2 regions of the Limosilactobacillus oris genome follow, and region 2 is predicted to be linked to the other one. Evidence: riboswitches for the same ligand, from Rfam matches in the RefSeq annotation. Region 2 holds a riboswitch; the other holds the start of a gene.
The links. A riboswitch is a leader RNA that binds a small molecule or an ion and turns the genes downstream of it on or off. The one in region 2 is predicted to bind FMN.

Region 1 (7,232 bases), 910 kb from region 2:
GCTTCATGTCAAGCGAGGTGTTGTCGGGGTCAAGCAGGAGGTAGGCTTCCCGGTAGGTTACCAACCCCCAGTTCTCCATCGCCCCAGCCGAAAAGTCGGGCAGGGCTAGTTGCCAGGAGTGCGGCAGCGGGTACGGGGTTTGGTAGAAGTCCTCGTAGAATTCGATTGCCCGCTTGGCAATGTCTAAGGCAAAGTCGAGTTCCTTTGGCTGGTGGGCCTTGGTTGCAAAGACGCCGACCCGGACACCAGACTTAGTTGTGGTCAGCTTGCTTTGGAGTTCACCAAAGGCAAAGGCAACCAGGTAGGTCGACATTCGGACGGTTTCGTCGAAGTAGTGAACGCCGTTTTCCACGTGATTCTCCGGCATGTTGGCAATGATCGTTTCGCCAGGGTGTTCATCGAATTTGATTGCCAGGCTGAAGGTCGCTTTAGCAGCGGGTTCATCGACGGACGGGAAGGCCTGGCGAGCGGCGGTAGTTTCAAATTGGGTGCCGATGACCTGCTTCTGTTCGCCGTTGACTTCGTAGTAGGATGGGTAGATCCCCATCATGGTATCGATCAATGAGGCCGTGTAGTCGACGCTTAGTTTGACGTCGCCGGCTGCCGGAAGGGTGATTTCGACCGCTTCTTCATCGTCTTTGACGGTAAAAGGTACCGGTTGCTGGTCCACTGTGACCGCGGTGATGTGGAGGTACTTTTGATTTAATTTGATTACGGGTTGGCTAGCGTGACCATTAATGGTCGTGTTTCCCGCAATGGTCTTTTTCGCCCGGTTGATGTCGAGGTAGACATCGTAATGGTCGGGCTGGAAAAGGTCATAGAGTCGTGTGTTTTCTGCCATAAGATTATTCCCTTCTTTTGTCTAAGATAGGTTTATTATACCGCGTTGGGGATGGATTCCGCTGGCCCTAAGACTTGAAAATGAAAAAGGCCGGGAGCAATCCCAGCCAAATAAAATATTACAATTCCTTATTAATCCGTTCTAACCAGTTTGGCAGGGCCTCACTCAGACTGTCGTAAGTTTCCTGGAAGCGGTGGGTGATCCACGGGTCAGAGATCCAGTTGCCCTGCTTGCTCGGGGTTGTCTCGTAAATTCCGTGCACCTTGCCAGCGAGTCCCGCCGGAGCCATGTCCTTAGCGTCGACCATGTTTATCTGGTCCATCACGATGATGTAGTCGGTTTCTTGGTAGTCCCGGTCGTTGAGCTGCCGGGCAATCATGCCGTCATCAGGGATGTTATACTTATCCAGAATTTTCTTCGTTCGGGAGTCAGCAGAGAGGCCTGCGGCAATGTCGCTGGTTCCCGCGGAGTCAACGGTAATTTGGTCCTGGAGGTTAGCGTTCCGAACCATTTGTTTAAACATCGCCTCCGCCATCGGTGACCGGCAGATATTACCGAGGCAGACAAAAATAACTTTCATTTTGCGAGCTCCTTTCAGTGTTCAAACGCTGTGCGACAGTATTAAATTATACTGGCTTTGGCGGAGCTTTGCAGGGGCGGGGACTTGGCCAATACTGCATACCCGGTTAGGCAATTGTTGATGAGTCGGCGTACAACGAATCATCACAAAAAGCCCTCTGCTATCACGGTAGCAGAGGGCTTTGCTCATCTAGCACAGATTTATTCGCCTGGTTGGTAATCCTTATCGATAATTAAAACAGGCTTGATAACCTTGCCGGACTTAGAATCTTCGTTGGCTTCGTTAATCTGATCAAAGTCATAGAACTTTTCAGTCTTGTCGAACGGGAACCAGCCCAGCTTGTAAAATTCCATCAGCCGTGGAATGTCAAGCTGTGGTACTGAATCACCCATCAAAACCCCGATGAAATTCTTGTCAAAGGCGCTGAGGTCACCCCATTCACTGATGTTGACGGAGTTGGAAGTAACGGCGATTCCGGCACAGGTTCCCCCGATGGTCAAGGCGTCAATCGCAGCCTTAGTGATCACCGGTGCTCCAGTGGTGTCGATTGAGAAGTCGCCGCCATAGCCGTTTGTCAAATCTCTAATTGCTTGAACCGGCTCCGCATCGTTAGTGTTAATGGTGTGGGTCGCGCCCAGCTCTTTGGCAAGTTCCAGTCGGTTATCGTTCCGGTCCACCGCAATGATCTTGGTATAACCCGAAATCTTGGCGGCCATCATTGCAGCAAGGCCAACGGCACCAGTCCCAAAGACGGCGATAGTTTGCCCTGGCCGTGGCTGAAGGGCGTTTAAGACGGTCCCAGAACCGGTAACGTAGCCGCAACCGAGCGGGCCAAATTTCCGCAGGTCAAGGTCCTTGTCGATCTTAACGGCGTTCCGTTGTTCAACGACCGTGGTAGTTGCAAATGAGGACTGGTTGAGCATATTTGAAATGTGCTGGCCATCCTTGCTGAAATTGTAGTCACCGTCTGGCCGTACTCCCATTAAGTCGCCCCTCGGTGTAGTTGCGACATTGGCCGGCGTGACCCGTGGAACACTTATCACAGGTTCCATCAGTCCAGTATGATAAAATAACGTGGAAGTCGGTAATGTTGGCGCCAACTTTCTCAACGATCTCGGAGCCCTCGTGTCCGAGAATCGCTGGGTAACCAACTGATGCTTCGCCGACCCGGATTGCTTCGTCAGAGTGACAAAGTCCGCTGGCAACGATGTGAACTTGTAAGTCGGTTGGGCCGACCTCGTGTAATTCAATGTTGTCCTCAATGGTAAATGGCGCACCGACGTCCTTAACAACTGCTGCTGTGACTTTCATAATTACACCTCCGTAGTGTTGATTTAATATCATGACACCCTTAATTCAGTTCATATTGAAAAATAGTTCACGAGTTGCTAAAAGAAGGCACTTTATTGTAATCTGGTATCAAAAAGGTAACTAGGGAGGGGTTCAAAATGGCGCGAAATACATATTTGCTAGGGATTGACTACTTGATTGATCTGGTGAAGGGAAAGTATAAGACTTCCATTATTTGCCAACTGGGCAAGCAAGATCAACATTTTGGTAAACTATTGCGCAACGTTAACCTTGAAAATCACGACCAAGTCACCAAAAAGGTGCTGTCGCAGCAACTAAAAGTGCTGATTGCGGCTGGAATAGTGAGCCGGACGATTATCCCAACGATGCCGCCCCAGACACAGTATGCTCTCACCCCGGTCGGCAAACAGATCCGTGAATTGATGGTGAAGCTGTCGCTAACGGGAGAGCAGCTGGTTAAAGAAAACAACCCCCAGGTGACGATTGGATATTCGTATGGCTGTATTAGTGAGCCTGGTCTTCACCCACGAAATGAGTAATATGTTATAATGAGATTATTGGGTTAGCCCAGCAATGAATTTTTGGAGAATTACTCAAGTGGCTGAAGAGGCGCCCCTGCTAAGGGTGTAGGTCGTGCAAACGGCGCGAGAGTTCGAATCTCTCATTCTCCGTTGTGTGAAGGTCTTCCGTTGAGGAGGCCTCTTTTTATTTGGGTGGATAGGTATCCAGCAAAAAAACGCTTTACAAACAGAAAGTGCAAGTTTACACTAAAGATAAATTCAAACGCAATTTTCTTCGGGGCCGGGTGAAATTCCCAACCGACGGTGACAAGGCAACTTGAAGTCCGTGACCTGCTAGCCAACAGTGGTTAGTGGCTGAACCAGTGCGAGTCTGGTACCGACAGTATAGTCTGGATGGGAGAAGAAAACGCTGTACACACTACCAGTTTAAAGATGGCCCCGGATAGCACGCATGTTATCCGGGTTTTAATTTTTTAAACCAGGGAACCAACCTAGTGCAAACCAGCAGAAAACGCCCCGTGAGAAGTCGCAGGACGTTTTTTTTGATGGGAAGGTGACGTGATGAATGATGAAGATTTGATGGGACTAGCGGTCGCGGCGGCCAAGCAGGCCGGAGTGGCAACCTGGCGGAATCCTCAGGTCGGGGCCGTGGTGGTCAAAAACGGTCACGTGCTGGCAACGGGGCATACCCAGCCCTATGGCGGTCCCCATGCGGAGCGGGATGCCCTCAGCCAACTTGCCCCGGGGCAGGCTGCCGGAGCGACCCTCTATGTGACCCTAGAACCCTGCAACCACTACGGCAAACAGCCGCCCTGTACCCAGCTGATTATTGACTCTGGGATCCAGCGGGTAGTTGTCGCCCAGCTCGATCCCCACGCCTTAGTCACTGGTAAAGGGGTTGCCGCCCTGCGCCAGCACGGGGTTGAAGTGGTAACCGGGGTCGGTGCTCAGCAGGCAGCACAGGTTAACCCGCACTACAACTTCTTTTACCGTCACCACCGTCCCTGGGTGACCCTCAAACAGGCGGTAAGTCTCGATGGTCGGGTTAGCGCCGGGCCTGGGCAACGGACGGCAATCACCAACCAGGCGGTTTACCGGCGGGTCCACCAAGAACGGGCCGGTTTTCAGGGAATTGTCATCGGGAGCACGACGGCGATTGTGGACGATCCAACCCTGCTGCCGACCACCCAGCTTGACCATCTGCCGATCCGGGTAGTGCTGGATCGCCGGGGTCGGTTGGCGGACTATTCTGACCGTCAACTTTTTCAGGACGGCCTGGCACCCACCTGGGTGTTCACGGAAAGGGAATCCTTGCCCGACCGCCTCGGTCCGCGGGCACGGGTCTTTGTGTTACCGGACTGTTCGGTACCGGCGGTCGTTCAAGTGCTGGCCGAAGAAGGCGTTCAATCATTATATGTCGAGGGTGGACCGACGATTCACGCCGCCTTCGCCCGGGCTGGACTGGTGGAGGAGGTCCTGACCTATCTTAGCCCGGTCATGCTTGGCCAGGAAGGGGTGCCGGTCTTTGCGCCACCAGAAACGTGGCGGTTTCAAGACCAGCAGCTAGAACTTTTAGGAAACAACGTCCGAATTGCGGAAAGGGAGCGGCAAGATGTTTAGTGGATTAGTACAAGGAACTGGCAAAATTACGGAGTTGCAAAAGCGGGGCGAGACAATCGAACTGACGCTGGCGCCGACGAACGCGGAAATATTAACGGAACTGGCAATCGGGGACTCGGTCGCCGTTGATGGTACCTGCCTGACCGTGGTTGCTCGGGACCAGCGGGCGTTTCGGGTGACCTTGATGCCCCAAACCTTTGAGAAGACGACCTTTCGGGAGCGGCACACTGGTGACCTGGTCAATTTGGAACGGTCAGTGCAGGTTGGCGACCGCCTGGAGGGCCACATTGTTACGGGGCACGTCGATGAGGTGACGCACGTGGTCGAGCGCCGGGTCAACGAAAACGCGATTGAGGTCCGCTTCGCCCTCCCGCACCGGCTTCAAGGCCAGGTCGTTGCCCAGGGGAGCGTCGCCATCAACGGGGTCAGCCTGACGGTTATGGCGGTCGGTCCAGAATGGTTTTCCGTCGGTCTGATTCCGCATACCCAGACCGTGACCAACCTCGACCAGCTCCAGGAAGGAAGTTTGGTTAACTTAGAAACCGACATTTTAGGCAAGTACGTTGTCGCAAATTTGCAGAGAGGGGCGGAATAAACGATGGACGTTAAGAAAATACAAGCAGCAATTGAACAGCTAAAACAGGGCGGGCTGGTCATTGTCATGGACGACCTTGACCGGGAAGCCGAAGGTGATTTGGTCGGCCTGGCTAGCAAGGCCACGCCCGCTAAGGTCAACTTCATGACCAAGCACGCCCGGGGGTTGATGTGCGTACCGATGGCGCCTGCCGTGGCTGACCGGCTCGAACTGCGGCAGATGACGGTCGATAATACGGACCCGTTCGGCACGGCCTTTACGATTAGCGTCGACCACCATTCAACCACCACCGGGATTTCTGCCTTTGATCGCTGCCGAACGATTAGCCACCTGGCGGATCCGGCTTCCCGGAACGCTGATTTTTATAAGCCGGGGCATATTTTCCCACTGGTTGCCAAGGCTGGCGGGGTACTGGAACGGAACGGTCACACCGAGGCGGCGGTCGACCTCGCCAAGCTGGCGGGAGTCGAACCGGTGGCCTACATTTGCGAAATCCTCAAGGACAACGGCGAGATGGCTCGGTCGCCGGAGCTCCACGAAATGGCGGCCGAGTACGGCTTGCCGATCATCACGATCAAGGACCTGCAGGAATACCGGCGAAACCCGGTGAGTAGGCCGGTAGAGGAGGTCAAGCTGCCGAGTGCATACGGCGACTTTCGCCTGCGCCGGTTTGCCGGTGACAACCTGGCTCTCATCAAGGGTGACCTCACTGGTGAAGAACCGGTTATGGTGCGCCTGCATTCGGAGTGCTTTACCGGTGACGTTCTGGGGTCGCTCCGCTGCGACTGCGGGCCCCAGCTTCACGCGGCAATGGAGCGAATCAACGCTACGGGTCGGGGCGTAGTCCTCTACCTGCGTCAAGAGGGTCGGGGAATCGGCTTGGAAAACAAGCTCCGGGCCTACCGTCTTCAGGAGCAGGGCTACGATACCGTGGAGGCGAATGAGCAGCTGGGTTTCCGGCCCGATGAGCGCCAGTACGACCTGGCTGCGAAGATGCTCAAGCAGCTCGGGGTTCGCCGGGTGGCCCTTTTGACCAACAACCCGGATAAGATTAGCCAGTTACGGCTCGACGGGATTGAAATTACCCGGCGGGTCCCGCTGGAAATCCAGCCCAATCGGTATGACCGGCGTTACCTGGCGACAAAGAAGGAAAAATTTCACCACTTATTAACATTGGAGGCAGATTAAGATGAATGAATACCAAGGAAAATTTGACCAAACGAACCTGCAAATCGCAATTGTAGTGGGGGATTTTAATTCGACGGTGACTAGTCAGCTGGTTGCTGGGGCGGTTGGCACTCTGAAAAAGTTCGGCCTGGCGAGCGACCGGATCGACGTTTACCATGTTCCTGGGGCCTTTGAGATTCCCTTCGCGGCCAAACGCTTGGTGGCGACTGAACGCTACGACGGCGTGATGACCCTCGGGGCCGTAATCAAGGGCGGGACCGACCACTACGACTTGATTTGCCAAAGCGTCACTAAGGGGATTATGGAACTCAACCTGCAGGGGAAGGTGCCGGTGACCTTTGGAATTTTGACGACCGACAACATCGACCAGGCCCTGCAACGGTCCGGCCTCAAAATGGGCAACGAGGGCAGCAGTACTGCTCAAAGCCTGCTAGAGATGATCTCCCTGGCGCGGCAGATTGGGTAAAATAATGTAAAATCCCCCGACTTAGTTACGGTAACTAGATCGGGGAATTTTACGTTTCAGGTTAAAATTTGCTATTTAATCGGCAAGGGCAAGGCCACTAAGTAGACGAT
Region 2 (7,232 bases):
GCGTGCTAGTACGGTACCGAAAGGATTATGAAAAAATTGCGATGGGCCTGCTATCCCTGGTCCCCGACCTGCGAAATTATGGCCGGTTTACGGATGAACTGACGGGGGCGTTAACTGCGGGCTACCCCGTTTACCTGTGGAAGGATGCCGAGGATAACCACTTCATTGCAATCGCGATTGTGGAGGAGGGGACCGATTACCTGCTTTTACGGCAGCTTTCGTTTACCCCGAGTGAGCGGTCTGGCAAGAATGTCTTTGCCCTTTTGACCGCTCTCCAGGACCAGTATCCGGGGAAACGGTTAATGGGGACCCTCAAGAACCAGTCGCTAATTACCAATTGGGAGCAGTTTAATGAGCACTAAACCAGTTACGGAACATCCATACCAGCCAACAATTAAAATTGCCGATTTCGAGGGCCCACTGGACTTGCTCCTGCACCTTATTCGGGAAAATAAGATGGATATTTATGATATTCAGATTGCCCGCATTACTAGTCAGTACCTAGATTTTTTGCACCAGCAACAGGCTCACCAGCTGGAGATTGCTGGTGATTATTTCGTGATGGCGGCGACTTTGATGAATATCAAAAGCCAGTTGCTCTTACCCCAACCGAGCGAACCGGATGAAGAGGCTGAGGAGCTGCCGGATCCACGGGAAGAGCTGGTTGAGCAATTACTGGAATACCAGCGGTACAAGAAGGCGGCAGACCAGTTAAAGGATAAAGAAAATTTGCGCCAGCAGGAGTACACCCGTCCCGCCATGCACGTTCCCCGGGAGCTGATTAGTGCCCACGTGGAACCAGGGGTGACGGTCGACCAGCTTCAGGCGGCCTTTGTGGAAGTATTAAAAAAGCACCGGCTAGCTCAGCCGCTGGTTGAAACGGTTGCAACCGAAAAGGTTAGTGTGGCCGAAAGAATGGCTGCGGTGGTCAAGCAGGTGAAGGCCGGGCCGGTCCAGTTTACCGCCCTGTTTGCTGGTGATCGCAGTCGTGACCAGTTAGTGACGACTTTTATTGCGGTCTTGGAATTAAGCAAGGACCAACGGATTGCGGTGCAGCAGGCGGAACTGTTTGGCCCGATTATTTTAGTGAAGGGAACGCGAATTGATGACGAAGATACAAGCAAGTAACCTGGCCCAAGTGGAGGGCCTGTTATTTATTAGTGGGGATGAGGGTATCACCCTGGGCAATCTTGCTAAAATTACTGGTTTTATGAAGCCGGCCCTGCGTGAAATGCTGGCTGCTCTCCAAGCCAAGTACGCGCAGGATCAGGACTCGGCACTGATTCTCCTTCAAAGTGCCGATACCTACCGCCTGGCGACCAAACAAGCCTTGGCTCCGGTGATCAAGCACTTTTTTGAGGTGCCATTGACGGTGCCGCTTACTACTGCCCTGCTGGAGACCCTCGCTATCATTGCCTACCGCCAGCCGATTACGCGGTTAGAAATCGATAGCATCCGCGGGGTGCAAAGCTCGGGAGGAATTCAGAAGTTGATGGTACGGGGGCTGATTGACACGAAGGGCCGGTTAGATGCCCCTGGGCGGCCGTTTTTGTACATCACGACCGATAACTTCTTGAACTATTTTGGCCTGACCACGCTCGATGAATTACCGGCACTGCCAAAACAGGCGGATGCTGATGACGGTGCGCTGAGCGGGGACTTGTTCCTGACGGCGTTGCAGTCACGGGAACGGCATGAGGAGGATGAGTAATGGAACGTTTACAAAAAGTGATGGCGGAGGCCGGCGTGGCGTCCCGGCGGGCGTCGGAAAAGTTGATTGCGACCGGACACGTCCAAGTTAATGGACAGACGGTTACCACCTTAGGAACGAAGGTCACCGCTAAGGATAAAATTGAAGTTGACGGGGTCCCGCTTCACCGGGAAAAGCAGGTTTACTATCTGCTGAACAAACCGCGGGGCGTGATTTCGAGTGCGCATGACGAAAAGGGCCGCCGGACGGTTGTTGATATCCTCCGGGAGGACGAAATTGAAGAGCGGATCTATCCCGTTGGCCGTCTGGACTATGACACGACCGGTCTCTTGCTGCTGACTAATGACGGTGCTTTAGCAAACAAGATGATGCACCCTAAGTTCGCGGTTGATAAGACCTACGTCGCTAAGGTCAAGGGACTTATCAGTAATGATGACTTGAAGCAATTGCGGACGGGGGTCAAAGTTGATGGCCGGCGAACGAAGCCGGCCAAGACCCGGCTGAAGGGCACCGACCGGGAAAAGAAAACGAGTATCGTGCAGCTAACAATCCATGAGGGGCACTACCACCAGGTCAAACGGATGCTGGCGGCAGTCGGTCACCCGGTGATTAAACTTCACCGTGAGAGTTACGGCTTCCTGAACCTCCAGGGAGTTCAGCCGGGGGACTATCGGGAATTGCGCCCTGAAGAAGTCAAACGGTTGAACCGCTTGTAGGCTATAGGCAGGACAGGGACCCCAGCAGGCGAGAGACAGGGAACTGGTTCTTCTCTAGTTTTAAAGGCGGAGTAAGGATGGTAAAACGGATGAAAAAGGCGAATATCCGCGAAGCAAGGCGTGGTTGCTAGAAGCCATCAGCGTTGACACGGCGCGGAAATCTCGCTACAATGAAAACGTACAATATGAACTGATTCGTCTTCAAGGCAGGGTGCAATTCCCGACCGGCGGTTACAGCCCGCAACCCGTGTGAACGGTTGAATCTGGTGTAAGTCCAGTGCCGACAGTAAAGTCTGGTATAGAGAAGATTTCTATAAAGTAATGCGTTGTTGACTGTAAGCAGTTAACAGCGCCTTTTCTTTGTGGAAGGGCCAACGAAGGCAATCTCAATGGAGGTTGTTGATTTATGACAGTATCACATCAGCGTATTCAACGGATGGTTGGCATCGCTTGTTTGGGTGCCTTAGCGTTTATCCTAATGATGTTTGAGTTTCCCATCATTCCGGTTGCTTCATACCTTAAAATCGATTTTTCCGATATCCCGGTGTTACTGGGCGGTTACCTCTACGGACCGTTAGCGGGGGTCGTGGTGGCCTTCATCAAGTGTTTTCTGCACGCGATGGTCAATGGTTTCGCAATCGGTGACCTGATTGGGGTTGGCAGTGACTTCATTTCGTCATTAGCGTTGTTATTCCCGTTTTACTATGTCTGGCGGCACCAGGAATGGTCCTTTAAGCGGCAGGCGCTAACGGCCATTCCGCTGGCAACGCTGGTGCTGACCGTAGTGATGTCTCTACTGAACCTTTGGGTGATTACACCGCTCTACATGGCGGTTTGGCACTGGCAGTCTTCACTGCCGGTAGCCCAGCTAGTGGCCCTGGGGGTGTTGCCGTTTAACATTGTCAAGGGCTTGCTGCTGTCGATCGTCTTTATCTTAATCGTTGCTCATCTACGGCAGTGGCTGCAGCGCCACCGGATGGAATAATTACTGACAGGATAGCAAGACTTCACTTGCACGGGAAGTGTAGGTGGAGTCTTCTTTCTTTTTTGTGGTAAAGTAATTTTGGGACAGGGCCGTTGCAGGTTGGCAACCGTGCGTCAGCACCATGAGCCTGATTACCGACCGGGTAAACTTTTTGCCCCGAATTACATGGAAACGACCGCTTTTACCGTATTATTTAAAGGGGGAGGGGGAATGTGGTGATGAATACATACTTACTGCGCTTATGCAGCTACCACCAGCCGCGGCGAGAACGGGTGATTGAGAACGTCCTGGCTAATCGGCAGACGGTGTCGACCCTTTTCTGGGCCCAGCATTACGGGATTTTAACCTGGCTCGGTGCGCGGCGCCGCCTCAGCCGGGCGCAATTTGACCAGGAAGTTGCGGCGTTAATTGGAGCGGGCCTGCTTGAACGCGTCGGTGCTGACGAAATAAAACTGACGGCGGCCGGGGTTAGCTATGAGGAAAGCCAACCGTCACCTTACCAGCCCCACTTTTATCCTTGGTACTGGCTTGCCAATACGCAGACCGTTCAGCGACGCCTCCTGCTGGGGTTTCAAGTGGTTTCCGAGCTTGCATACCACAACCGTTACTATGCACCCCTCGCCGTTCCCTTTACGGACCAGGAAGCGGTGCGGGGCTGGTTTCGGCACTTTAAATCAGCCCAGTTTGTGCAGGAAGTATATGCAGAGCTGCACCTCCTTGCTGGTGCCTTGGCTAATGAGGACCAACGCTTGGTGGCGGCATTGGTTAACCGCTTGATTGGTCATAACCAGGCTGGGTGGACGCTTAACCAGCTAGCTGACCACCTCCAGCTCAGTCCGGCTGATGCCCTGGTTCTTGACCATGATCTGTGGTTAGCCGTTACTGCTTTTTCACGGCGGACGGCTGGCCCGCTGGCGAGTCTGGCGCGGCCGCTCATTGCGTCAGCACCAATTTCGCGTAGTTGTCAGACAACCGTCCAGCTAGCACGCCAGGGGCTCGAGCTTGTTAGGATTGCAGAGCGCCGGCGTTTGAAACTGGGAACCGTTCGTGAACACCTCCTGACAGCTGCGATCCTGACGCCCCAGCAGCTTGACTGGGCACAACTATTGCCAGCAGAGCAGCGGAAATTTTTAGACCATCACTTTCGCGGTGATGCGATCCACTGGCGTTTTCAGGGCTGGAGCGGCGATGAGAATAGTGACTTTTATTATTTTCGCCTGTACCAAATTTATAAGGAGTATTCGCAAAATGAATCGTGACCGGCTTTACCAAGCATTACAGCAGCACTTTGGCTATCAAGAGTTCCGTGACGGCCAGTTGGCAACGATTGAGGCGATTTTAGCGGGGCAGGACACCATGGCAATTCTGCCTACTGGGGGAGGAAAATCGCTGCTTTACCAGCTTCCAGCCTACCTCCGCCCCGGAATCGTCTTAATTGTTTCGCCGTTGATTTCACTAATGCAAGATCAAGTTGATCGCCTCCACCGCCGTGGCGAGAAACGGGTCTTGCTGCTAAGCGGCCAGGACCGGCGAACCCGGGACCAGCAATTAAGCCAGCTGGCCTGGGCAAAATTTGTCTTTGCCTCCCCGGAAATCCTAGCCAATTCGGCAGTTGCTGCTTGTCTGCGCCGGGCCAATGTTGCCATGCTGACCATCGATGAGGCCCATTGCATTTCCCAGTGGGGCCCAGACTTCCGGCCGGAATACCTGCTGCTGCGCCGGTTTAGGGAAGAACTGGGGACCCCGCCGACGTTACTGCTGACCGCTACGGCCACCCCACGTGTTCAGGCGGATATTATTGCTAAAATGGGCCTGCCAGCTGACGAGGTGACGGTTATCCGGCGGTCAGTCAACCGGGCAAATATTTTTCTGGCAGTCGAGGAACTGGCTTCACCGGATGAAAAGGCAACCAGGCTGCTCCAACTGGTAAAAGAACTCTCCGGAGCAGGGATTATTTACTTCGCCAGTCGCCGCCTTGCAACGGCGACCGCTGACTGGTTGCAAAAGCAAAGCGGATTAGCTGTGGCGGCCTACCATGCGGGGATGCCTGCCGCCGACCGTTTTCGTGTTCAGCAGCAATTCATGGCTGACGACCTTCAGCTGATTTGTGCCACGAGTGCCTTTGGGATGGGGGTAGACAAGGACGATATCCGCTTCATCATCCACTACCACCAGCCGACCAACCTTGCTGACTACGTACAGGAAATTGGCCGGGCTGGTCGTGATGGGCGGCAAAGCGTCGCGGTTTTGCTGACCTGCCCTGGCGATGACCTGCTGGCCCGGCAGCTGACGACCGTCGACCTGCCGCCGCTCGGCCTGCTGGAAAAAGTTCGTGCGGGGCAGTTGCCACCGGCAGCCTTAGGCAGGAACCACGAACTCTTTACTTTTTACTTTCGCCAGCACTACACTGCCGACCAAATTGTCGCGGCGTTTAAAAAGCGGCACCGTCAGACCAATCGGCAGTTAGCACAAGTGCAAAAGTACCTGCGCCTCACTTTCTGCCGCCGGGCTTTCCTGCTCAATTACTTTGGCGAGCAGGTGGTTGAGCAGGACCGGTGTTGTGACAGTGAAGTTCCCGACTGGCGCAGTCAGTCACTCTTGCCGCCCCGGCAGCAGCAGGCCCGCCAGACGGTTAACGATAATTGGGATCAGCACCTCCGGACTTTATTAAATCTTAGCTAAAGTTACCTTTTCGGTTTTTACCAGCTAGACAAGGGACAAATTAGTGCGCTACAATCAAAATGTTAACTTTCAATAGAGGGGAGGGGCATAGCTTATGAGTGAGAAGCGAGAAGAAAGCCGCCGCCAAAACGATGAATTGTGGGATAAGAAATTTACTGATAATGAAGATTTCGATAGCACCGGCCACCTATCGCGGACGGAACGACGGAAGCAGGAGGCTCATAGTTCGACCATTACCACTGTTTTAGTGGTCTTAATCATCGTCCTTGCTGCTTCACCACTGATTTTCTGGTTAAACAATAAGCAGTCGTTTAACCATCCGGCACGGACCGAGCAAACTGCGGCGGTGAGTAGTAAAAAAAAATCAACTCATCGGGTGAGTTCAACCAGCAGTCACCGGTCAGTTAGCAGCACTTCAAGGGTCGCCAGCCAAGCTAACAGTTCGACTAACAGCGCTGCCCGGGAGACAATGACGACGAGGCAATCAACTGCCGGTCAAACGGCCTCCAGCAACCGGGAACCGGCTGCCAACCGGCAGTACGTGGTTGTGCGTCGGGGGCAAAGTGTTTACCGAATTGCGGCGCAGAACGGGTTAACAGCTCAAGAACTGGCCCGGCTGAACAATATTTCAATCAATACACCGATTCACCCTGGACAACAGCTTCGGGTACGGTAAATCATTAGGGAGTGGAAAGTTCATTATTATGAAAAAAGGAATTCAAGTGGCCATTGATGGTCCAGCATCGGCCGGCAAGTCGACGGTCGCTAAACTTGTTGCCAAACGCTTTAACTATGTTTACTGCGATACTGGCGCAATGTACCGGGTAGTGACGCTCGCAGCCCTTGACCAAGGGATTGCGGTGACGGATTCAACCCGGGTAAGTCAACTCGCCCGGGAAATTAAGATTAGTTTTGCTCCGGGTGAACCTGAACAGCGGGTTTTCTTAAACGGCCGCGACGTCACGACGGCTATTCGTCAGGGGCGGATCGACAAAAATGTGTCAGCAGTTGCCGCCATTCCAGCAGTCCGGGAAGAAATGACTAACCAGCAGCGGCAGATTGCTGAAGAAGGCGGGATTGTCATGGACGGCCGCGACATTGGTTCAACGGTTCTGCCAAACGCTCCCGTCAAGATTTT

Region 1: it holds a riboswitch for FMN, as region 2 does, so the genes downstream of both, ribD (bifunctional diaminohydroxyphosphoribosylaminopyrimidine deaminase/5-amino-6-(5-phosphoribosylamino)uracil reductase RibD) here and N4599_RS01120 (ECF transporter S component) in region 2, are expected to answer to the same signal.

The regions. Positions count from the first base shown of each region.
Region 1 covers NZ_CP104398.1:1,307,722-1,314,953, reverse strand. The annotation lists gene N4599_RS06670 (M1 family metallopeptidase) at 1-841, opposite strand, end outside; gene N4599_RS06665 (low molecular weight protein-tyrosine-phosphatase) at 960-1,421, opposite strand; partial or broken gene N4599_RS06660 (NAD(P)-dependent alcohol dehydrogenase) at 1,622-2,732, opposite strand; gene N4599_RS06655 (winged helix-turn-helix transcriptional regulator) at 2,870-3,271, shown strand; tRNA gene N4599_RS06650 (tRNA-Ser) at 3,316-3,403, shown strand; FMN riboswitch at 3,520-3,662, shown strand; gene ribD (bifunctional diaminohydroxyphosphoribosylaminopyrimidine deaminase/5-amino-6-(5-phosphoribosylamino)uracil reductase RibD) at 3,815-4,873, shown strand; gene N4599_RS06640 (riboflavin synthase) at 4,866-5,468, shown strand; gene ribA (GTP cyclohydrolase II) at 5,472-6,656, shown strand; gene ribH (6,7-dimethyl-8-ribityllumazine synthase) at 6,658-7,122, shown strand.
Region 2 covers NZ_CP104398.1:212,394-219,625, forward strand. The annotation lists gene N4599_RS01100 (hypothetical protein) at 3-362, shown strand; gene N4599_RS01105 (segregation and condensation protein A) at 352-1,128, shown strand; gene scpB (SMC-Scp complex subunit ScpB) at 1,106-1,711, shown strand; gene N4599_RS01115 (pseudouridine synthase) at 1,711-2,427, shown strand; FMN riboswitch at 2,621-2,740, shown strand; gene N4599_RS01120 (ECF transporter S component) at 2,834-3,412, shown strand; gene N4599_RS01125 (helix-turn-helix domain-containing protein) at 3,631-4,671, shown strand; gene N4599_RS01130 (RecQ family ATP-dependent DNA helicase) at 4,661-6,094, shown strand; gene N4599_RS01135 (SAG1386/EF1546 family surface-associated protein) at 6,189-6,770, shown strand; gene cmk ((d)CMP kinase) at 6,799-7,232, shown strand, end outside.